Regions from separate parts of the Bradyrhizobium sp. CB82 genome, predicted to be linked through region 3. Evidence: predicted binding sites of a transcription regulator. Region 3 holds the regulator's gene; each other region holds the start of a gene.

Region 1 (7,246 bases), 4.1 Mb from region 3:
CCAACAGTTCCGCCATGACGGAGTCCGCCGCCGTCGAGATCGAGATCGCGACCCGCAGACTCACGGCCGCGCTCGACGCGCTGGAGAGCGCGGTCGAGCGACGGCGCGATGCCGATCGCGACGAGAACGAGCTCGCGACGCGCATCCAGGCGCTGGGCACCGATCGCTCGCGTTTAGCCGACGAACTCGACGGTGCGTTGATGAAGGCGCGCAAGCTCGAGCGCACCAATCGCGAAGTCTCCGATCGGCTGGACGCTGCGATCGTCACGATACGTTCGGTGCTCGATACCGGAGAGGATGGATGAGCCACATCAACGTCACCATCAACGGCCGGCAATACCGCATGGCCTGCGAGGAAGGGCAGGAGGTGCGGCTGCTCAAGCTCGCCGAAAGCCTGGAATCGCGGATCCAGAATCTGCGCGGAAAGTTCGGCGAGATCGGCGATGCGCGGCTCACCGTGATGGCGGCGCTGACCGTATGCGACGAGCTGGTCGATGCGGGAAATCGCGTGCGGACCCTGGAAACCGAAGTGAACGAGCTGAGGGATTTCCGCAATGCCGCTGCCGAGCGCGCCCGGATGACGCAGACCGCAGTGGTCAACGCGCTGAATGCCGCCGCCGAGCGCATCGAGAAATCGACCCAGGTCCTGAATCGGACCGTCGGCAACGGGATTGCGATCGGCTGACGCGTGAAGCGCTGCCAGCCGGAGAACTCGGCTCACCTCTCCCCGCTGGGGAGAGGTGAGTACAGGTGAGAACAGGTGTGGGCGGTCCACGCGTGGGCTGGTGATTCGTCAGCATCGTTGTTAGATTGCGCCGAGCGAAGCTGTGGCGCGCGTCAGGAGCCATATATCCCCGGGGCCTTATCGATCCTTTAGGGAACTGTCCCTGGCCGGGCCCGTGGGCCCGGACATATGGTGCCCACCTACTTTCGTAGGGAACTCCGGGATCGAGTGCTTCAACGGCGTTTGCGGCTTCGCGCTTTTCTGTCCCTGTCGACTTTTCTGTCCCTGTCGAATCGTGTCCTCGACTAACCGGCGGCTCAATTCACTCTCAGTGTCATGCCCGCGAAAGCGGGCATCGGCGTCGAGGTTCAAGCACTGGCGTCTTTGGAATACTGGATCACTCGCTTTCGCGGGTGATGACAGCAGAGCTGGCTCTGCCACCGAGGGAATGACCGCTATGCCCGCGCATTCACAGAAAGCCGAACTCCGTGCCAAGGCTCTCGCCAAGCGCGATGCGCTCAGCGAGAAGAAGCGCGCCGCCGCCGCCGCAAAGCTCGGCAAGCGCGGCCTGCCGCTCGAGATCGTGCCCGGCAGCATTGTCTCCGGCTATTCGCCGATTCGCAGCGAGATCGATCCCGTGCCCCTGATGCAGAAGCTCGCGGCCGAAGGCGCGCAGCTGGCGCTGCCTTGCATCACCACGCGTGGCAAGTCGCTGATCTTCCGCATCTGGCATCCAAACGATCGGCTGATGCTCGGCCCGCTCGGCATTCCCGAGCCGTCGCCGGCGTCGGCCGAGGTCATCCCCGACATCATGCTGACGCCGCTCGCCGCCTTCGACCGTCTCGGCCACCGTATCGGCTACGGCGCGGGACATTACGACTTCACCTTCGCGCATTTGCGCAAGACCAAGCACGTCGTCGGCATCGGGCTCGCATTCGCGGCACAGGAGATCGAGGCCGTTCCCGCACTATCGCACGACGTCGCGCTGGATTATGTGCTAACGGAAACCGACGTGTTCGATTTCCGGAGTTCTGAAGTTGCGCATTCTCTTCGTGGGTGACGTTGTCGGCCGGGCCGGCCGCGCGGCGATCGCCGAGCACCTGCCCAACATGGTCCGCGACTGGTCGCTCGATTTCGTCGTCGTCAACGGCGAAAATTCCGCCGGCGGTTTCGGCATCACCGAAGCGATCTACCACGAGCTGCTCGACGCCGGCGCCGACGCGGTCACGCTCGGCAACCATTCCTGGGACCAGCGCGAGGCGCTGGTGTTCATCGAGCGCGCCGAGCGCCTGGTGCGGCCGGCGAACTATCCGCGCGGCACGCCAGGTCGCGGTGCCGCGCTGGTCGAGACCAAGAACGGCCGCCGTGCGCTCGTCGTCAACGCGCTGGGCCGTGTCTTCATGACGCCGTTCGACGATCCCTTCGCCGCGCTCGAGCGCGAGCTCGGCGCCTGCCCCTTGCGCGAGGCGGCCGATGCGATCGTGGTCGATTTCCATTGCGAAGCGACCAGCGAGAAGCAGGGTATCGGCTTCTTCTGCGACGGCCGCGCCAGCCTCGTCGTCGGCACGCATACGCATGTACCGACTGCCGATCACCAGATTCTCCCCGGCGGCACAGCCTACATGACCGATGCCGGCATGACCGGCGACTACGACTCGATCATCGGCATGCAGAAGGAAGAGCCGCTGCGCCGTTTCACGTCCGGGATCGCGTCCAGCCGTTTCGAGCCGGCGATGGGAGTTGCCACGCTGAGCGGGGTCGCGGTGGAGACGGATGATGCAACGGGCCTCGCGTTGAAGATTGCGCCGGTACGCGCGGGTGGCCGGCTCGAGCCGGCGACGCCGAGGTTCTGGTTGAGTTGATTGGCGGCGCCACACGCTCGGTGGTCGTCCCGGCGAAGGCCAGGGCCCATATCCCAAGGGAGGGGCACGACATCCCCAACGACGGCAGAGTGCCTGATGACGAGCTCCCCTACTATAATACCTGGATCCAAGTATGCTCTTTCATTCCGGGGGCGTCGCGGCCTATAAGGCCCGCGCTTTGATCCCTTACCTTGCCCCTGACCTTGGCTGACGATTCCTCAAGAGACCACGCATGGCCGGACATTCCCAATTCAAGAACATCATGCACCGCAAGGGGCGGCAGGATGCGCAGAAGTCGAAGCTTTTCGGCAAGCTGGCCCGCGAAATCACCGTCGCGGCCAAGCTCGGCACGCCCGATCCCAACATGAATCCGCGCCTGCGCGCGGCCGTGATCGCGGCGCGCCAGGAGAACATGCCGAAGGACAATATCGAGCGCGCCATCAAGAAGGCGCTCGGCAATGATGGCGAGAACTATGACGAGATCCGCTACGAGGGCTATGGCCCGGGCGGCGTCGCCGTCATCGTCGAGGCGCTGACCGACAACCGCAACCGCGCCGCCTCCGACATCCGCTCCTTCTTCACCAAATCCGGTGGAAATCTCGGCGAAACCGGTTCGGTGTCCTTCATGTTCGACCGCACCGGCATCATCGAATATGACCGCAGCGTCGCTTCCGACGACGCGGTGCTCGATGCCGCGATCGAGGCCGGCGCCGACGACGTCATCTCGGGCGACAACGGCCACGAGATCTACGCCTCGACCGAAAGCTACCGCGACGTCGCCAAGGCGCTCGAGGCGAAGTTCGGCGAGCCGCGCAAGGCCGCGCTGATCTGGAAGCCGCAGAACACGGTCGCCGTCGACGACGAGACCGGCGAGAAGCTGCTCAAGCTGATGGACCTGCTCAACGAGCACGACGACGTCCAGAACGTCTACGCCAATTTCGAGATCTCGGACGCGCTGATGGCCAAGATGGGCGGGTGAGGCAGTCCTTCTGTCAGCTTCACATTCCGCTGTCGTCGCCCTGCTCGACCGGGCGACCCAGTATTCCAGAGACGCCGGAGGGATACGGAGAAGCCGCGGCGTACTGGTTACCCTGCTTGCCGCCTACGCTAAAGCTTCGGCGTGCCGGGAGCAAAAGCCCTCGGCGAAGCCTTGGCGTAGCCGGGTCGGGGGGTATGACGCCGTGTATTTGTGGCAGGCTGCGTGATCTTAACCGCGGGCGAACTTCCCCGGGGACTTTCGTTCCGTATCTGTTTCGCTCCCTCCGGCCAGCCGCTATCACTGGGTGCATGACCGCGCTTCCGATTCGCCATCCCGTCCGCATCCTCGGTATCGACCCCGGCCTGCGCCGCACCGGCTGGGGCGTGATCGAGGCCGAGGGCAATCGTCTCGTCTACGTCGCCTGCGGCTCGGTGGAACCGCCGGAGGGGCTGCCGCTGTCGAGCCGGCTGCTCGCGATCCATGAGGGGCTCGCTTCCGTGCTCTCCCACCACCAGCCGATGGAAGCGGCCGTCGAGCAGACCTTCGTCAACAAGGACGGCGTTGCGACGCTGAAACTCGGCCAGGCCCGCGGCGTCGCCATGCTGGCGCCCGCGATGTTCGGCATCACGGTGGCCGAATATGCGCCCAACCAAGTCAAGAAGACCGTGGTCGGCGCCGGTCACGCCGACAAGAACCAGATCGCGGTGATGCTGAAGATCCTGCTGCCCAAGGCGGAGCCGCCGTCGGCGGACGCCGCCGATGCCCTCGCCGTCGCCATCACCCACGCCCATCACCGCCAAAGCGCTGCCCTGCGGCTGAAGGTGGTCGGGATATGATCGGCAAGCTCAAGGGCCTGATCGATTCCTACGGCGAGGATTTCGTCATCCTCGACGTCGGCGGCGTCGGCTATCAGGTGCATTGTTCGACGCGCACGCTGCAGCACCTGCCCTCGCCCGGGGAAGCCGCCGTGCTCTCGATCGAGACCTACGTCCGCGAGGACCAGATCAAACTGTTCGGCTTCCGCACCGACCAGGAGCGCGAATGGTTTCGCCTGCTCCAGACCGTGCAGGGCGTTGGCGCCAAGGTCGCACTCGCGGTGCTCGGCACGCTGCAGCCTTCCGATCTCGCGAATGCGATCGCGCTGCGCGACAAGGCTGCGGTGTCGCGCACGCCGGGCGTCGGCCCCAAGGTCGCCGAGCGCATCGTCACCGAATTGAAGGACAAGGCGCCGGCCTACGCCAATGTCGATCCGCACGTCGTGCATCTGGCCGGCGCAGTCGACGACCAGCGCGCCCCGAGGCCCGTCGCCGACGCGATCTCCGCGCTGGTCAATCTCGGTTACGGCCAGCCGCAGGCGGCGGCCGCCATCGCCACGGCGTCACGCAACGCCGGCGAGAATGCGGAGACCGCCCAGCTCATCCGCCTGGGTCTGAAAGAATTGTCGAAATAGACTATCCTGCGCGGCCGCTGACTGACGAGGGAATGCATTTTCCGCCATGCTGAGCAAAGAAGACAAGGAACTCATCGCCGCCGCGACCGCGGCGATCAGCCAACGCTACCGCAACGACTGGCAGGAGGTCGGTGCCGCCCTGCGCACGCGCGAGGGGCGCATCGTGACCGGCGTGAATATCGACGCCTATATCGGCCGCATCGCGGTCTGTGCCGAAGCGATTGCGATCGGCCGCGCGATCACCGAGATCGGCGACCGCGGCATCGAGACCATCGTCGCGGTGCGCCATCCCAAGCCGGACGAGCCCGGCGACATCGCCGTCGTCTCGCCCTGCGGCATCTGCCGCGAGCTGATCCACGACTACGACGCCAAGGCGCGGGTTATCGTGCCGCAGAATGGCCGCGAGCCGGAGGTGGTGACGATCGGCGAATTGCTGCCGAACAAGTACCGGCGGGGCAACGAGTGAACACGCCCTCCCGCATCGTCACGCCCGAGCGCCGCAGCGACGATGTCGGCGATACCGCGCTGCGCCCGCAATCGCTCACCGAATTCGTCGGCCAGCAGCAGGCGCGTAAGAACCTGTCCATCTTCATCGATGCGGCGCGTAAGCGCGGCGAGGCGCTGGATCACGTGCTGTTCGTGGGTCCCCCCGGTCTCGGCAAGACCACGCTGGCGCAGATCGTGGCGCGTGAGCTCGGCGTCGGCTTTCGCGCCACAAGCGGTCCCGTGATCGCCAAGGCCGGCGATCTTGCGGCGCTGCTCACCAATCTCGAAGAGCGCGATGTGCTCTTCATCGACGAGATCCATCGCCTGAGCCCAGCGGTGGAAGAGGTGCTCTATCCTGCGATGGAGGATTTCCAGCTCGACCTCATCATCGGCGAGGGGCCGGCGGCGCGCTCCGTCAAGATCGAACTCGCAAAGTTCACCCTCGTCGGCGCGACGACGCGCGCCGGGCTTCTCACCAATCCGCTGCGCGACCGTTTCGGCATCCCGATCCGGTTGAATTTCTATACGGTCGAGGAGCTGGAAGGCATCGTCACGCGCGGCGCGCGCGTGCTCAATGTCGGCATGAGCCCCGATGGCGCCAACGAGATCGCGCGCCGCGCCCGCGGCACGCCGCGCATCGCCGGCCGGCTTTTGCGGCGGGTGCGAGATTTTGCATCGGCAGCCAATGCCGACACGATTGATCGGACGATCGCCGATCACGCGCTGAGTGCGCTCGAGGTCGATGCCGCGGGCCTGGACGCCATGGACCGGCGCTATCTCACCACGATTGCGCTCAACTATGGCGGTGGCCCGGTCGGCGTCGAGACCATGGCGGCGGCGCTGTCCGAGCCGCGCGATGCGATTGAGGACATCATCGAACCCTATCTGATCCAGTGCGGCTATCTCCAGCGCACCCCGCGCGGCCGTCTCCTCACCACGCACGCCTTCCGCCATCTCGGCCTCACTGAGCCCTCGCGCGATCCGGCGCAGTTTGGCCTGTTCGGCACGGACGAGAGCGACGACTAAAGCGTTGCGCACCATCGACCGCATCGAGCGCGAGGCGCGCGCCGACAGGCGCTTCCATGACTTGCTCCGCGGCGTCTGGTATTACCGGGCGTCCGACGAATTGAGGACGCGTCTGGATGCGCTGGGTCGGCCTGAGGGACCGTTAACGTTTCTGCTGGCGATCTGCACGAGCGCACCCCAATTCCGCTTCAATCGGGAGACATTGAGGCAAGGCATCACACCCGGTTCCGCATGATCTCTCGACGCGCTTTCTTTCGGTCCATCGGCGGTCTGTCCGCTGCCGGCATTTCCACCGCCGCTTACGGCGTCGGCGTCGAGCCGGAGCGGCTGCGCATCACCCGCTATCATCCGATGCCGAAACAGTGGCCGGCCGACTTTCCGCTCCGGATCGCCGTGGTCGCCGACATCCACGCCTGCGAACCCTGGATGTCGCTGGACCGGATCCAGGGGATCGTCGAGCACACCAACGCACTGAACGCCGATCTCATCGTCATGCTCGGCGACTACGTCGCCGGTCATCACCACATCACGCGGCTCATTCCGGCCGCCGAATGGGCTGGGGTGCTGGCGGGTCTCAAGGCCCCGCTCGGCGTCCACGCCATCATGGGCAATCACGATTATTGGGAAGACAAGGCGGTGCAGCGGATCCTGCGCGGCCCGACAGCCGCCCATCGCGCGCTGGAAGCGGCCGGCATCCCCGTCTACGAGAACGATGCCGT
Region 2 (7,246 bases), 110 kb from region 3:
AGCCGACGGTCCGGTGCGGCAGGGTGCCTTTGGGGGCGGCAAACTGGACGACGCCGAGCACGAAGGCGGCCATCGCCGCAAAGGCATGGAGCGGGACGGCGGGAGCTGCGTCAAGCAGTGGCGCGAGGGTCATGGCTGCAGCGTCCCAGTTGCGCCCGCAGTTGGCGCAGGCGATGTAAATCGCATTAACATGAAGTTAATACCATTCACATCGCCCAACGTCCAATCCCTTGAGACACGACATTAGCCGAGCCCGCAAGAGACACGCTCCACCAGCCGGTTGATCGGAAATCCTGTCCTTCTGCACGAAGGCTCGCGACGTCCTCAGAACGGGATGTCGTCATCCATATCGCTGTTGCGGCCCCCGCCCGCGGCAACCGCGCGGCGCGGCGCACTGCCGACCGGGCTGCTGGAGCCGAAATCGCCGCCCGGCTCCTCGCCGAAGCTGCCACCTCCGCCGCCGCCACGGCCGTCGAGCATCGTGAGGTTGGAGTTGAAGCCCTGCAGCACCACCTCGGTCGAGTATTTCTCGACGCCGCTCTGGTCGGTCCATTTGCGGGTCTGGAGCGCGCCTTCGACGTAAACTTTCGCGCCCTTCTTCAGATACTGTTCGGCAACCTTCGCGAGGCCCTCGTTGAAGATCACCACGCGGTGCCACTCGGTCTTTTCCTTGCGCTCACCGGTCGCCTTGTCCCGCCAGGTCTCCGATGTTGCGACGCTCAGATTGGCGATCGGCCGCCCGTCCTGGGTGCGGCGGATTTCCGGATCCTTGCCCAGATTTCCGACCAAAATGACCTTGTTGATGCTTCCCGCCATCGCCGCTCTCCACTCCAAACTGCGAAATTGTTCGAAAAAAGCCGGAGCCGTGCCAAAACCGCTCGCTGCCGCCTGCTGAGGGACCCTATACGCTCGCAGGTGTCACCGAGCCCGCGGTCCCGCAGGTTATCCCCATATATAGCACCTGGCCCAGCAATGTTCCAGATTTGTTCCGGGATGGCGGATACGCCCGCAACATGAGGTTGCATGCCCCAGGAAATCATCGGAACCGCATGGAACTTTTCCGAGTTCCCGGCAAACGAAAATACCACTTAACGGTCATTAACTTAGGAACCGCGCAGTTCGCGCGCGACTGTTGCTTTTGGGAGACGGACTCCGCTGCCAAATCAGACTAGGCTCGGCGCGAGATTAATTCATTGGGCGTCGCGCCTGATTGACCGCTTCGGGGACCAGAGAAGCGGCGTAGCCGGAGGGATTGAAATGAAGAAGATTTTGGTGGGGGCCATTGGTGCAGTTGCGCTGAGCCTGTCGGCTCCGGCGAGCGCGGCGGATCTCGCTGCACGTCCGTACGTAAAGGCTCCGCCCCCAGCGATCGCCGCGGTCTACGACTGGAGCGGCTTCTACATCGGCATCAACGGCGGCGGCGGCTCGGCCCACAAGTGCTGGGACTTCGTCACGGTGACAGGCGCTCTCGTGGGCGAGGGTTGCCACAATGCGACCGGCGGCACGGTCGGTGGCCAGATCGGCTATCGCTGGCAGACCGGCCAGTGGGTGTTTGGTTTCGAGGGCCAAGGCAACTGGGCCGACTTCCGGGGCGACAACATCAGCCTCGCCTTCCCGGCGGACCGCAACCGCTCGCAAATCGACGCCTTCGGCCTGATCACCGGCCAGATCGGCTATGCCTGGAACAACGTGCTGTTCTACGTGAAGGGCGGCGGTGCGGTGGTCGGCGACAAGTACGACGTCTTTACCGCGCCGGGCTTCGTCGGTGCCGGCACCTTGGTGGCGTCGGCTCGCGAAACCCGTTGGGGCGGCACGGTTGGCGCCGGCCTCGAATTCGGCTTTACACCGAACTGGTCCGTGGGCGTCGAGTACGACCACATCTTCCTCGGCCATCGCACGATCGGCTTCACGACGCCCGGCGGCGTGTCGGCCGGAAGCGACCGGATCGGCCAGGACGTCGATATGGGCCTCGTCCGCCTGAACTACCGCTGGGGCGGCCCATTGGTCGCGAAGTACTGATCTTCGCCAAAAGCTCCTCTGTTGAAAAGGCCGGCCTCGCGCCGGCCTTTTTGCTGCGCGGGTGCGGCCAACATGAATAGGTCAGTCATCCTCACACATTTTCCGCATGGTGTTGCATCTCGGGTACACAACTAGGAGCTTCGCTGGTGTAAGCACGCCATCAATTGGATCATAGCGTCCGATGCCCTTCCCGAGGGAAGGCAAAAACAGAAACTGGGACTGGGATAATTCAGAAAATGAAGAAGGTTTTGTTGGCTTCGGCCAGTTTGTTCGCACTCAGCACGTTCGCGCCGGCCATGGCTGCCGATCTGGCGGCCCGCCCGTACACCAAGGCACCCATCGCTCCGGTTGCCGTCTATGACTGGACTGGATTCTATATCGGCCTCAACGCGGGCGGTGGCTCGAGCCACAATTGCTGGGATCTGATCAATGTCGGCGGTGTCGCCGGCGGTCCGGTGGCTGAAGGCTGCCACGACGCTACCGGCGGCATGGTCGGTGGCCAGGTCGGCTATCGCTGGCACGCCACGAACTGGGTGTTCGGCCTCGAAGCCCAGGGCGACTGGGCCGATCTCAAGGGGTCGAACACGAGCTTGGCGTTGGGTGGCATCGGTGCGAACAACACCAAGATCGACGCGATCGGCCTGTTCACCGGTCAGGTCGGCTACGCCTGGAGCAGCGTGCTCTGGTACGTGAAGGGCGGCGCTGCCGTCACGCACAACAAGTACCGCGGCACCTTCGTCGGAACCGGCACCGAGTTCGACAGCGCTAGCGAAACGCGCTGGGGTGCGGCGGTCGGCACCGGAGTTGAGTTCGGCTTTGCGCCGAACTGGTCGGTGGCGGTCGAGTACGACCACCTGTTCATGGACAAGCGGGACGTCACCTTCCCTGCGACCGCATTTACAGCCTCCCGCATCGACACCATCAAGCAGGACGTCGACATGGCCACGGTACGCGTGAACTACCGCTTCGGCGGCCCGGTGATCGCGAAGTACTGAGCTTCGCAGACGATCGATTCTCGACGGGAAGGCCGGCCTCGCGCCGGCCTTTTTGTTTGTTCCGGACGCGCACGCCGCGCCGACTCCTGCCACGTCCTGCCAGCGCGCCAACAATCCGTTGACGATTCGCAACTCGCACTGGAAATCCGCCCTCGTTCTTCCTACGTTCGCAGCACCCATTGGCGTCCATCCCCGGTTCCGGGCGAAGGCGCGCCTGAACGCCGGCGCGCGCAGCGCCCGTGGGTATTTCCTTTGGGAATTTTCCTTGGGGACCACCAGGATGGATGAAGTGATCAAGGCGAAGCGCCAACAACAGAACGCGGGATCACACCTGCGCGCAATTACGATTCGTGGCGCGCGAGAGCACAACCTCAAGAACATCGACGTCGAGATTCCCCGCGACAAGCTCGTGGTCTTCACCGGCCTCTCCGGCTCCGGAAAATCCTCCCTCGCCTTCGACACCATCTATGCCGAAGGCCAGCGCCGCTACGTCGAGTCGCTGTCGGCCTACGCGCGCCAATTCCTGGAGATGATGCAGAAGCCGGACGTCGACCAGATCGACGGCCTGTCGCCGGCGATCTCGATCGAGCAGAAGACGACCTCGAAGAACCCGCGCTCCACCGTCGGCACCGTCACCGAGATCTACGACTACATGCGCCTGTTGTGGGCGCGCGTCGGCGTGCCCTATTCGCCCGCGACCGGCCTGCCAATCGAGAGCCAGACCGTCTCGCAGATGGTCGACCGCGTGCTGGCGCTGCCCGAGGGCACCCGCCTCTATCTGCTCGCGCCGGTCGTGCGCGGCCGCAAGGGCGAGTACAAGAAGGAGCTCGCCGAATGGCTCAAGAAGGGCTTTCAGCGCGTCAAGATCGACGGCACCTTCTATGAGCTTGCCGAGGCGCCGACGCTCGACAAGAAATTCCCGCACGACATCGACGTCGTCGTCGATCGCATCGTGGTGCGCGCCGATATCGGTCAGCGCCTTGCTGAGAGCTTTGAGACCGCGCTGAAGCTCGCCGAGGGCCTTGCCGTCGTCGAGTTCGCCGACGCGCCGGCCGCAGCACCTGCGGAAGAGAAAAAGAAGACCGCAAAGATCCACGACAGGAGCGGCCCCGAGCGCATCCTGTTCTCGGAAAAGTTCGCCTGCCCGGTCTCCGGCTTCACCATCCCCGAGATCGAGCCGCGGCTGTTCTCCTTCAACAATCCCTACGGCGCCTGCCCCGCCTGCGGCGGTCTCGGCGTCGAGCAGCATGTCGACGAGGACCTCGTCATCCCCGACAAGGAGCTCTCCCTGCGCAAGGGCGCGATCGCGCCCTGGGCCAAGTCGTCATCGCCCTATTACGAGCAGACGCTGACGGCGCTCGGCAAGCACTACAAGTTCACGCTCGACACCAAGTGGAAGGACCTCGCCAAGAAGACGAAAGACGCGATCCTCTACGGGTCCGGCGAGGACGAGATCAAGTTCTCCTACCAGGACGGCGTTCGCTCCTACGACACCAAGAAGCCGTTCGAGGGCGTCATTACCAACATCAACCGCCGTTACCGCGAGACCGAGAGCGAATGGGCGCGCGAGGAGCTCGCGAAGTACTTTCACGACGTCCCCTGCGAGGCCTGCAAGGGTTTTCGGCTGAAGCCCGAGGCGCTCTGCGTCAAAGTCGGCGGCAAACATATCGGCGAGATCTCGGAGCTGTCGGTGAAGCGCGCCGGCGAATGGTTCGAGACCGTACCCGAAGCGCTGAACAAGCAGCAGAACGAGATCGCGGGTCGCATCCTCAAGGAGATCCGCGAGCGCCTCACCTTCCTGCTCGACGTCGGGCTCAACTATCTCACACTTTCCCGCTCGTCCGGCACGCTGTCCGGCGGCGAAAGCCAGCGTATCCGCCTCGCTTCGCAGATCGGATCGGGGCTGACAGGCGTGCTCTACGTGCTGGACGAGCCGTCGATCGGCCTGCACCAGCGCGACAATGCCCGCCTGCTCGACACGCTGAAGCGCCTGCGCGACCTCGGCAACACCGTGGTCGTGGTCGAGCACGACGAGGACGCCATTCGCCTTGCCGACTACGTCCTCGACATCGGCCCCGGCGCCGGCATGCATGGCGGCCACATCGTCGCCGAAGGCACGCCCGCCGAGATCATGCGCAACCCGAAATCGCTCACCGGCAAGTACCTGACCGGTGAGCTCGAGGTCGAGGTGCCGGAGCGGCGTCCGCCGAACCATCGCCGCACCATCAAGGTGGTCAATGCGCGTGGCAATAACCTCAAGAACGTCACGGCGGAGATTCCGCTCGGCTTGTTCACCTGCGTCACCGGCGTCTCCGGCGGCGGAAAGTCGACGCTGCTGATCGACACGCTCTACCGCGCCATCGCCCGCAAGCTGAACGGCGCCAGCGAAGGCGCCGCCCCGCACGACCGCATCGAGGGCCTCGAGCACATCGACAAGATCATCGACATCGACCAGTCGCCGATCGGACGCACCCCACGCTCGAACCCTGCGACCTACACCGGCGCCTTCACGCCGATCCGCGAATGGTTCGCAGGCCTGCCCGAAGCGAAGGCACGCGGCTACGAGCCCGGCCGCTTCTCCTTCAACGTCAAGGGCGGCCGCTGCGAGGCTTGCCAGGGCGACGGCGTCATCAAGATCGAGATGCACTTCCTGCCCGACGTCTACGTCACCTGCGACGTCTGCAAGGGCAAGCGCTACAACCGCGAGACGCTGGAGGTTCTGTTCAAGGGCAAGAGCATCGCCGACGTGCTCGACATGACCGTCGAGGAAGCCGCCGAGTTCTTCAAGGCGGTCCCGCGCGTCCGCGAAACCTTCAACACGCTGCACCGCGTCGGCCTCGACTACATCCATGTCGGCCAGCAGGCCACCACACTCTCCGGTGGTGAAGCCCAGCGCGTCAAGCTCGCCAAGGAGCTCTCCAAGCGCGCCACCGGCCGCACGCTCTACATCCTGGACGAGCCGACCACCGGCCTGCACTTCCACGACGTGAAGAAGCTCCTGGAGGTGCTGCACGAGCTGGTCGCGCAGGGCAACACTGTCGTCGTCATCGAGCACAATCTCGAGGTCATCAAGACCGCAGACTGGGTCATCGACCTCGGCCCCGAAGGCGGCGACGGCGGCGGCGAAATCGTCGCCTGGGGCCCGCCGGAAGACATCGTCAAGGCACCGCGGAGCTACACCGGCAAGTTTCTGGAGCCGGTGCTGAAGAAGGCGGGGAAGCAGAAGCGACGGAGCACGAGCGAGGCGGCGGAGTGAGCCTGCTTCATACAGCGACGGGGGCCAAAAACTCCGGCGACACGAGGTCTGTCAGCCACACGCCGTTATCTGCACGATAAAACTTGAAGCCTTGCGCATGCATTGCGGTGGCATCGACCTTGAAGATGTATGGCTTTCCGTGGCGCTGACCGACGCGTCGCGCGGTCTCCTCGTCACTGGATAGATGTACCTGTTGGCGCGCTTGCGGCTTCAGGCCCTCTGCCAGGATCGCTTCCACAAACCGCGTTGCCGTGCCGTGAAACAGCACCGGCGGCGGGGCGGCACGAACGCGGAGCCCGTCGGGTGACACGGAAAATCGCTTCTTGTCGCTGGTTGCCACGACATGCAGCAGGTCATCTCGGCCGAACGTCGTGCCGGCCACATTAGCCTTTTCGATCAGCACATCGATGTCGGCCCACCCCTCGGCATCAAGCGTGAGCCCTATCTGATCCGGCTGGTGCCGCAGCACGAAGCTCAAGAATTTGCAGAGTTGGACCTGATCCATTGGCAATCTATTCATCCTTGCCACCTTCTTGTACATCTCAGATTGACCCGCGACGAGACTTCTTTCCTGAGAGATGCCCTACTCCCTCGCAATCTTCGATCTCGACGGCACGCTCGCCGACAGCTTCCCCTGGTTTCTGCGCACCATCAACGACGTCGCCGACCGCTTCGGCTTTCGCCGTGTGACGGATGAGGAGATCGAGGGGTTGCGGCATGCTTCGACCCGCGAGATCCTCAACCACCTCGAGGTGCCCTTGTGGAAGCTGCCGGCGATCGCGCGGCATGCGCGGCGGCTGAAGGCGGAGGCAACGGCGGAGATTTCCCTGTTCGCCGGCGTCGAGGCCATGCTGCAGACGCTTTCGGCAAGCGGCGTGCAGCTCGCACTGGTGACCTCGGACAGCGAAGCCAATGCGCGCGAGAAGTTGGGCGCGGCAGCTAACCTGTTCGCGCATTTCGACTGCGCCGCTTCGCT
Region 3 (7,246 bases):
ATTTCTCCAAGGCGATCACCTGCTGGGCGGGACACGCCGGCTGCGAACCGCAATCGATCGTGGCGCGCTATGTCCGCGACGAGGCCTATCGGCTGCATGAGATGGGCAAGATCACCGACGAGGCCTATTTCGACTCGCTGCGGCGCTCGCTGGGGATCGAAATTTCCGACGCGCAGTTCCTGGAGGGGTGGAATGCGATCTTCGCGGGCGAGATGCCCGACATCGCAAGCCTGTTGCCGCGCGCTGCGAAGCACGTGCCGCTCTACGCCTTTTCCAACACCAACCGGCCGCATGTGGAATATTTCTCGAGGGAATATGCCGACGTGCTCGGCCATTTCCGCGAGCTGTATCTGTCCTCGAGCATCGGCCTGCGCAAACCCGATGCGGAGGCCTTCGACCATGTCGTCGCCGCGATCGGAGTACCCGCCGAGCGAATCGTGTTCTTCGACGATCTCGCTGAAAATATCGAAGGCGCGCGGGCACGAGGGCTGACCGCGGTTCACGTGACATCGCCTCACGACGTCGGTGAGGCGCTGAAGGCGCTGGGCTTCTAGGCGGCCGCATTGCTGCGGTCGCTCGCAGTCTCGTTCCCGCCGGATCCAGGAACTTTTTCAGCAAGATGTGGAACCAAGTCACTCTGTGTATTTTTGCACAGAGTTCCCGGAACGGATCTGCCACTCCGGAGTCATATGCCCGTTGGGTTTCTCTACGACGGATGCGTAACGTGTTGGGCAAGACCTACTTCAACAAGCAAGCCTCGATCCTTCTCAAATTCGCCAAGTCAACGTCGAATTCGCAGCTCTCCGCCAAGCTGGTGAGCAAGGCGGCCGATCTGAAAGCGCAGGCTGATCCGCTGCCGGAGAAGGATGTCGGACTGAGGGCGCCCGACGTCGATCCGGACAACGAAACGGGAGCCTCCTGATGTTAGCCGTGAGCCTGGTCGTCGCCGTGGCATGTCTGGCCACCGTCATTCCCGTCTTTCTCGTCATCGAAACGATCACGCGGCGACCCCGGTAAGCACTTTCGACCCACGAGTTGGTCCAGTCGCCACCTTGCGCCCGTATGGTCTCGACTTCCCCCCGGCCGCGCGCCATCGATCCCGGCATCCCCCGTCGCGGTGCCTCGCTCTCCCTCCCCGCGCTACACCGTCGAAACGACAAGCCCATCACTTCCGCCCCGTCTGCCTGTCTTTTGCTTCGACGCCTGCACTCGGCTAGAACGCTGAGCCCGACCGGGATGTTGATTTTCCATGCAGGAGTTTTGTCCGTGGCCCTGATGCCGGTGTCTGATGCGCTCGCGGCAGTGCTGGCGGGCGTCGAGCCCGTGGCGGAGGAGATGGTCGCACTGGAAGCCGCCTACCATCGCGTGCTGGCGCGCGATGTGGCGGCGCGGCGCACGCAGCCGCCGCAGGCGATGTCGGCAATGGACGGCTATGCGGTGCGCGCGGCCGATGCGGCGACGGTGGACGCAGAGCTCACCGTGATCGGCGAGGTCGCGGCCGGTCGACCGTTCACCGGCGTGGTGGGCGCGGGTGAAGCAGTGCGGATCTTCACCGGCGGCGTGGTCCCCGATGGCGCCGATGCGGTGGTGATCCAGGAAGACACGGTCGCCGACGACAGGCGCGTCACGATCAAGGAGGCCGCGATCGTTGGTCGGCACATCCGTCCGGCCGGCGTCGATTTCCACGAGGGCGAGGTGCTTCTGAGGACAGGAGCCCGGCTCACCGAACGAGACCTGTCGCTGGCGGCCGGCATGAACCACCCGGCGCTTGCCGTCCGCCGCCGGCCCAAGGTCGCGATCCTCGCGACCGGCGACGAGCTGGTGATGCCGGGTTCGACGCCCGGCGCGGGCCAGATCGTCTTTTCCAACGGCTACGCCCTGCATGCACTGGCGCGGGCCGAGGGTGCCGAAACGATCGATCTCGGCATTGCCGCCGATACCGTTGCGGCGACCACGGCCGGCATCCGCCGGGGCCGCGAGAGCGGCGCCGACATCCTGATCACGACCGGCGGGGCTTCGGTCGGCGACCACGATCTGGTCAGGCCGGCGCTTCAGGCCGAAGGCTTCGAGATGGCGTTCTGGAAGATTGCGATGCGGCCGGGCAAGCCGATGATGCACGGCCACCTCGGCGCGATGCGGGTGATCGGCCTGCCCGGCAATCCGGTCTCGTCTTATGTCTGCGGCTTCCTGTTCATGGTGCCATTGATTCGCGCGCTTGCAGGCCGCTCTGGCGTCCATCACCGCCGCGAGCGCGCCGTGCTTGGGTGCGACGTCGGGCCTAACGACGTCCGCGAGGACTATCTGCGCGCCCGGCTCGAGGAGCGCGAGGACGGCACGCTGGTGGCCCTTCCCGTCAACCACCAGGACTCCTCGCTGCTTGCGAATCTTGCTGCCGCACAAGCACTTCTCGTGCGCGCACCGTTCGCGCCGAAGGCCGAGGCAGGCACACCTTGCGAGGTGTTGCGGCTGCCCTTGTAAGGGCGATCTGATTCGCGCATGACGCGAACTTCGCTGCGTTCACCCAAAATTAAGTGGTTGCGGAACACATATCGAACATATAGTGTCCGTTCATGATTTGTTTCGAGCATCTAGCGGCTTCTGCTGAATCCGACGTCTCGGAATCGAACGACGTCAACCGGGGGACTTGGTCGAGATGTTAACGCGCAAACAATACGAGCTTCTGCGGTTCATCAGTGAGCGCCTCAAGGAAAGCGGCGTGCCGCCCTCCTTCGACGAAATGAAGGACGCGCTGGATCTGCGCTCGAAGTCGGGCATCCACCGCCTGATCACCGCGCTCGAAGAGCGCGGCTTCATCCGTCGTCTGCCCAATCGCGCGCGCGCCATCGAGGTCATCAAGCTGCCCGAGCTTCAGGCGGCAGGCGCCGGCCGCCGCGGCTTCACGCCGAGCGTCATCGAGGGCAATCTCGGCAAGGTGCGGGGCCCAAGCGCTCCCGCCGACGAGGGCGAGCGTCCGGTCGCCGTGCCCGTGATGGGACGGATCGCGGCCGGTACGCCGATCGAGGCATTGCAAACCCGTAGCCACACCATCAGCGTCCCTCCGGACATGCTCGGCTCGGGCGAGCACTACGCGCTCGAAGTGCGCGGCGATTCGATGGTCGATGCTGGCATCCTGGATGGCGACATGGCGCTGATCCAGCGCAACGAGACCGCCGATACCGGCGACATCGTGGTGGCGCTGATCGACGACGAGGAGGCAACGCTCAAGCGCTTTCGCCGCCGCGGTGCGTCGATCGCGCTGGAGCCCGCCAACACCGCCTATGAGGTGCGCATCCTGCCGCCGAACCGGGTGAAGATTCAGGGCAAACTGATCGGGCTGTACCGGAAGTATTGATTGCCCTCGTCCGGCAGATTGCCGGTCATCGCGCGGCGCCGCGGGGCGGACGGATTGTCCGCTCCGGGTGGATAGCATTTTCGCTTCCTCCGATTATCCCCACACCCTGCGCAGAGCCACATCCTCGAGCGCTGCAGGCGCGAAAGCGCTTTGCACAATGCAGAGGACAAAGCCATGCGACAGATGATTTTCAGCGTGATCTCGGCAGCGCCTTGATCGCGGGATCGGCTTCCGCGAGCGACGCAGCGCAGCACCACCATGCCGTCCGCAAGACGGAGCACGCGGCAAGCGCGCCATTCCGCAATTGCAGCAATGCGATCGCACCTGCCGCGCCGGCGAGGTGGCCCCCTACGGGGTACTCGGCTCCTGCCGGCCAGTGATAAAAGCTCGGATGTGTGAATGGTGTAAACCAAGATAGAGTCGCAGCGAGAGGCTTTGTTCCTCGTTCGCCGGGAAAGATCAGGAAAGATAATGTGATCGGGCGGCGCGCAGACGGGCCGCAGATTTGCCCACAAACGCGATACACTCGAAGGCTTCCACTCTGATAGAGGCCTGCGCCTCCGGGGGGCGCGGACCTGCTATCTCGCATGAGGAGCACTCCGATGTGTGACTACAGCCTACATGCCGTTGCGACCCGCCCCGCTCAAGTCGGCGAGACGATCGTCACGACAACTTTCCGCGGCACCTCGACGCGTGGATTTGCGTCGGAGCGTGATCTCTCGGTTGCCGTCTGCCTCCTGCCCGGCACCGAGCTCGCCTTCGCCGACAACGTCCGCTACGACAATCGCTGGATCTGGACGCGCACCGTCAACTCCCGCGTCGGCAAGTTCGGCAAGGTCGATCCGCACATTCCTGATCGTCATCATGATGCGATCGAATTCCCCGACGGCAACTACGTGCTGGTGACGCAACTCGTCGAAGGCCAGCGTGCCACCGTTCTGCAATTGCCGGTGACGCAGCCGCTCGGCGAGAAGACAGAGCAGCCGGCCGTCGAGCAGCACACGACCACGACGACCCCGACACGTCTGCCGATCGGCTGACGCGTCTTTTAATCCTCGGCCTGCAGGTCGGCCTCCGACGGCGTAGCGTCCTTGCTGTGTAACGTGGCCGGCCGCGGTGCGAGGCTGAGCTCGAAATCGCTATCGCCGGCCCCGGCCGGCGACCAGGGGCGGTTTGCGCCCCTTGCTTTTGCCGTTTGCAGCGTGAACCCGTCGCCGCTCCGCGACAGCGCGAGGGCGCCCTGCGTCTTCAGACGCTCGCGATCCACGACCATCGCCGCGCAATCTGGCGCGGACGGTTTCACCGTCACCACCAGCGCTGCCCGGCCGCAATCATCCGCTAGCGCATCGACGCGCAGCGAGAGCGCGACCAGGCGACCATCGGCGAGCGGCGTTACGCAGCCGGCCTCGTCGCATGAGACGCCGTGGGCGAGCGAGGTATCGGTCGCGCTGCGCGGATCGGCATCGGCGGCAAGCCACTCCTTGAGGAGGAAATTGTCCTTGCCGGTCCGGATCAGGTGCAGCCGGCCGTCCTTGCCGCGCACCGCGACGCTGTGGCCATCGCCTGCGATCAGGATGTCGGGCTGGCGCATATGCAGCGCCCAGCCAAGCGCGAGCGCCAGCACGATGACGCCGGTCCAGCGCAGCGGCGTCCGCAACAGGCCCATCACGATGAGGCCGATGCTGGCGGCAATCAACGGTCCGGTACCGAATGCCGCGACGCGGCCGACTGCGCCCGGCAAGGCCGCCACCCAACGCGCGACTGCGATCATCCAGTCGATGCCGATCCCCATCAACCACCAGAACACGCCGTCGAGTCCGAACGGCGCCGCGATCAAGCCCAACAGGCCGGCGGGCATCACCAGCGCAGAGACCACCGGCATCGCCGCGAGATTGGCGAGCACGCCGAACGGCGTGATGCGATGGAAATGGAAGGCGGCGTAGGGCGTGGTCGCAAGTCCCGCGATCAGCGAGGCCATCAGCAGCATGACGAGCTCGCGGCCGCCCCACAGCGCGATGCGGGCGGTGGCGGAGTGGTCGGGCGACGCGAACAGGTTCGGCATGCCGATCTGCACCAGCGCGACGAGACCAAGCGTTGCCGCGAATGACATCTGAAAGCTCGGATGCACGAGGGCTTCCGGGGCGAGCGCGAGCACGATCAGTGCAGCGACCGCCAGCGTGCGGAAGGTGATGGCACGCCGATCGACCATCACCGCGATCAGCACCACCGCCGTCATGAAGAACGAGCGCTGGGTTGCGACCTCGCCGCCGGACAGCAGCAGGTAAAACGCGGCAGCCATCAGCGCAGCCGCAGCCGACCATTTCTTGATCGGATAGCCGACCGCGAACCCCGGGATCAGCGCCAGCAGCGCGCGCACCGCAAAGAACACGACGCCGGCGACGACCGCCATGTGATAGCCGGAGATCGGTCAAGCAGAGATTTTAGTTAGGAAATACAGCGCTTTAATGCACTCTTGCTTCCCAAGAAATCTCGCTGGGAAGCATCTGGGACGCGGAACAGCCGTTCCCGCTCGATCGCTTGCGCTGCGTCGCGGTAGTTGACCGCGAGCGACCGTAGCCCCGCCTTCTCCTCAGGCATGGCGCTCTCGTCCGCCAGCAGAGCCGTTCGAACCGCCTGAGCTCGCCGATGATGTGCTGATCCCGCCGCATGCCGCCGATCAGACTCCGGCGGAGAGTCACTCGTCAAGACGGCATTCCAGATCCAAGACGCGCAGGACCCCCCGGCCTCCAAGTCCCCCGTGCCGCGGCCGTTTCGTTCAAGCGGCTCAGTGTTAGTGTCTTGTCCCGTTCATCTGATAAATCAGGGCAGCGCAAAACAGCGGCTCGGTGGGCGAGCGAACTTCAACCGCTATGCCTGGCTGCTCATTCCCTAATATCGAGTCCCGCGCCAAGCCGATCAGTGTCTCCGCCGCTTCTATCTCAGCCGCCTTCTGGTTGGGCAACTCCAGGCCTTCTTCGTCAGGGTAGAGATTGCCGCTGTTCCGGATGTCGAAGAAATATCGGGTTGTCATGCCGGACCTCCTTGTCAGACGGCAATCCGAGCCAACCACCGGCGAACAAATTTCGTTCCTAAGTCGGCTAACTACCCAGTCCCAGGGTGTGCTATTTTGACTCATGGAACATCAGGGTGTTGAGTACACAGTAGTCCAGACCATCAATCCATTCGGCTGGAAATGGTCGTTTGAGCGAGAGGGACGAACGCCCAAAACTGGAGTTGCCTTTAGTCGCGCGGAAGCTGTTAGCGCCGCCGAACGAGCAATCAGCCAATCTCTTATAGGGCCGAGACGCCAGTAAGGCCGCCTTAGTGGAAGGCCCGCCAGCGTGAACCGGCGCCCGCCGATCACCGCCCGTGTGACCACCCGGACACGGCGCCGATCTGACCACCACCCGTGAGACCTTTGCGCCGTGGATTTTGTTTTTCTGATACCATTACCCGTACTATCCCGGAGATCCTTGACGCTCGCCTGCACACGCCTACGTATTTTGAATGGTCACTGCGAAACCCACCGTTGCCCTAGCGCTCGACTGAGGAGGCCTTATGCCTGGTCGATTGGTTTCCCCTGCCCTGTGAGCAAAACCGGGAATAGCCCGCCAAGCCCTTAGGAAGGCCCGTGGTGAGTCCTCGTTTTATAGGCTCCGGAGTGCGGACCGATCGGCGCCACCGCACGGGCGGGCGACACGCGCTGAAGTCGTGGGCAGTAACAAGTCGCTCGGCGGTATAACCGCGAGGCTTCGGCACCGTAGGGGCGGAAGAAACCATTTTCCCGGCGCCGCGAAGCCATCCGGAAACAAACCCGGCCTAGCCTCCCCTCATTGGACCAAAGGGGATTCGGTTATGTCAGCTTTCATCAATGCCTTGTCTCGTAATGCGCGC

The links. Region 3 encodes LexA, which represses DNA repair genes until DNA is damaged. Its sites were predicted from a motif close to TGTTCNNNNTGTGTTCNG; they were not measured.
Region 1: the regulator LexA is predicted to act here: its motif matches at 3,825-3,842, upstream of ruvC (crossover junction endodeoxyribonuclease RuvC).
Region 2: the regulator LexA is predicted to act here: its motif matches at 3,168-3,185, upstream of uvrA (excinuclease ABC subunit UvrA).

The regions. Positions count from the first base shown of each region.
Region 1 is NZ_CP121650.1:1,071,677-1,078,922, forward strand. It holds gene QA640_RS05050 (DUF4164 domain-containing protein) at 15-305, shown strand; gene QA640_RS05055 (cell division protein ZapA) at 302-685, shown strand; RNA gene ssrS (6S RNA) at 820-980, shown strand; gene QA640_RS05065 (5-formyltetrahydrofolate cyclo-ligase) at 1,182-1,784, shown strand; gene QA640_RS05070 (TIGR00282 family metallophosphoesterase) at 1,762-2,586, shown strand; gene QA640_RS05075 (YebC/PmpR family DNA-binding transcriptional regulator) at 2,819-3,565, shown strand; gene ruvC (crossover junction endodeoxyribonuclease RuvC) at 3,874-4,401, shown strand; gene ruvA (Holliday junction branch migration protein RuvA) at 4,398-5,015, shown strand; gene QA640_RS05090 (cytidine deaminase) at 5,062-5,481, shown strand; gene ruvB (Holliday junction branch migration DNA helicase RuvB) at 5,478-6,527, shown strand; gene QA640_RS05100 (DUF6869 domain-containing protein) at 6,532-6,762, shown strand; gene QA640_RS05105 (metallophosphoesterase) at 6,759-7,246, shown strand, end outside.
Region 2 is NZ_CP121650.1:5,036,588-5,043,833, forward strand. It holds gene QA640_RS24530 (DUF2306 domain-containing protein) at 1-133, opposite strand, end outside; gene QA640_RS24535 (single-stranded DNA-binding protein) at 325-816, opposite strand; gene QA640_RS24540 (outer membrane beta-barrel protein) at 1,258-2,019, shown strand; gene QA640_RS24545 (outer membrane beta-barrel protein) at 2,256-3,014, shown strand; gene uvrA (excinuclease ABC subunit UvrA) at 3,295-6,270, shown strand; gene QA640_RS24555 (RNA 2'-phosphotransferase) at 6,278-6,811, opposite strand; gene QA640_RS24560 (HAD family hydrolase) at 6,849-7,246, shown strand, end outside.
Region 3 is NZ_CP121650.1:5,143,787-5,151,032, forward strand. It holds gene QA640_RS25050 (HAD-IA family hydrolase) at 1-554, shown strand, start outside; gene QA640_RS25055 (hypothetical protein) at 716-922, shown strand; gene glp (gephyrin-like molybdotransferase Glp) at 1,267-2,478, shown strand; gene lexA (transcriptional repressor LexA) at 2,654-3,352, shown strand; gene QA640_RS25070 (hypothetical protein) at 3,955-4,392, shown strand; partial or broken gene QA640_RS25075 (ComEC/Rec2 family competence protein) at 4,401-5,777, opposite strand; gene QA640_RS25080 (hypothetical protein) at 5,798-5,950, opposite strand; gene QA640_RS25085 (hypothetical protein) at 6,144-6,383, opposite strand.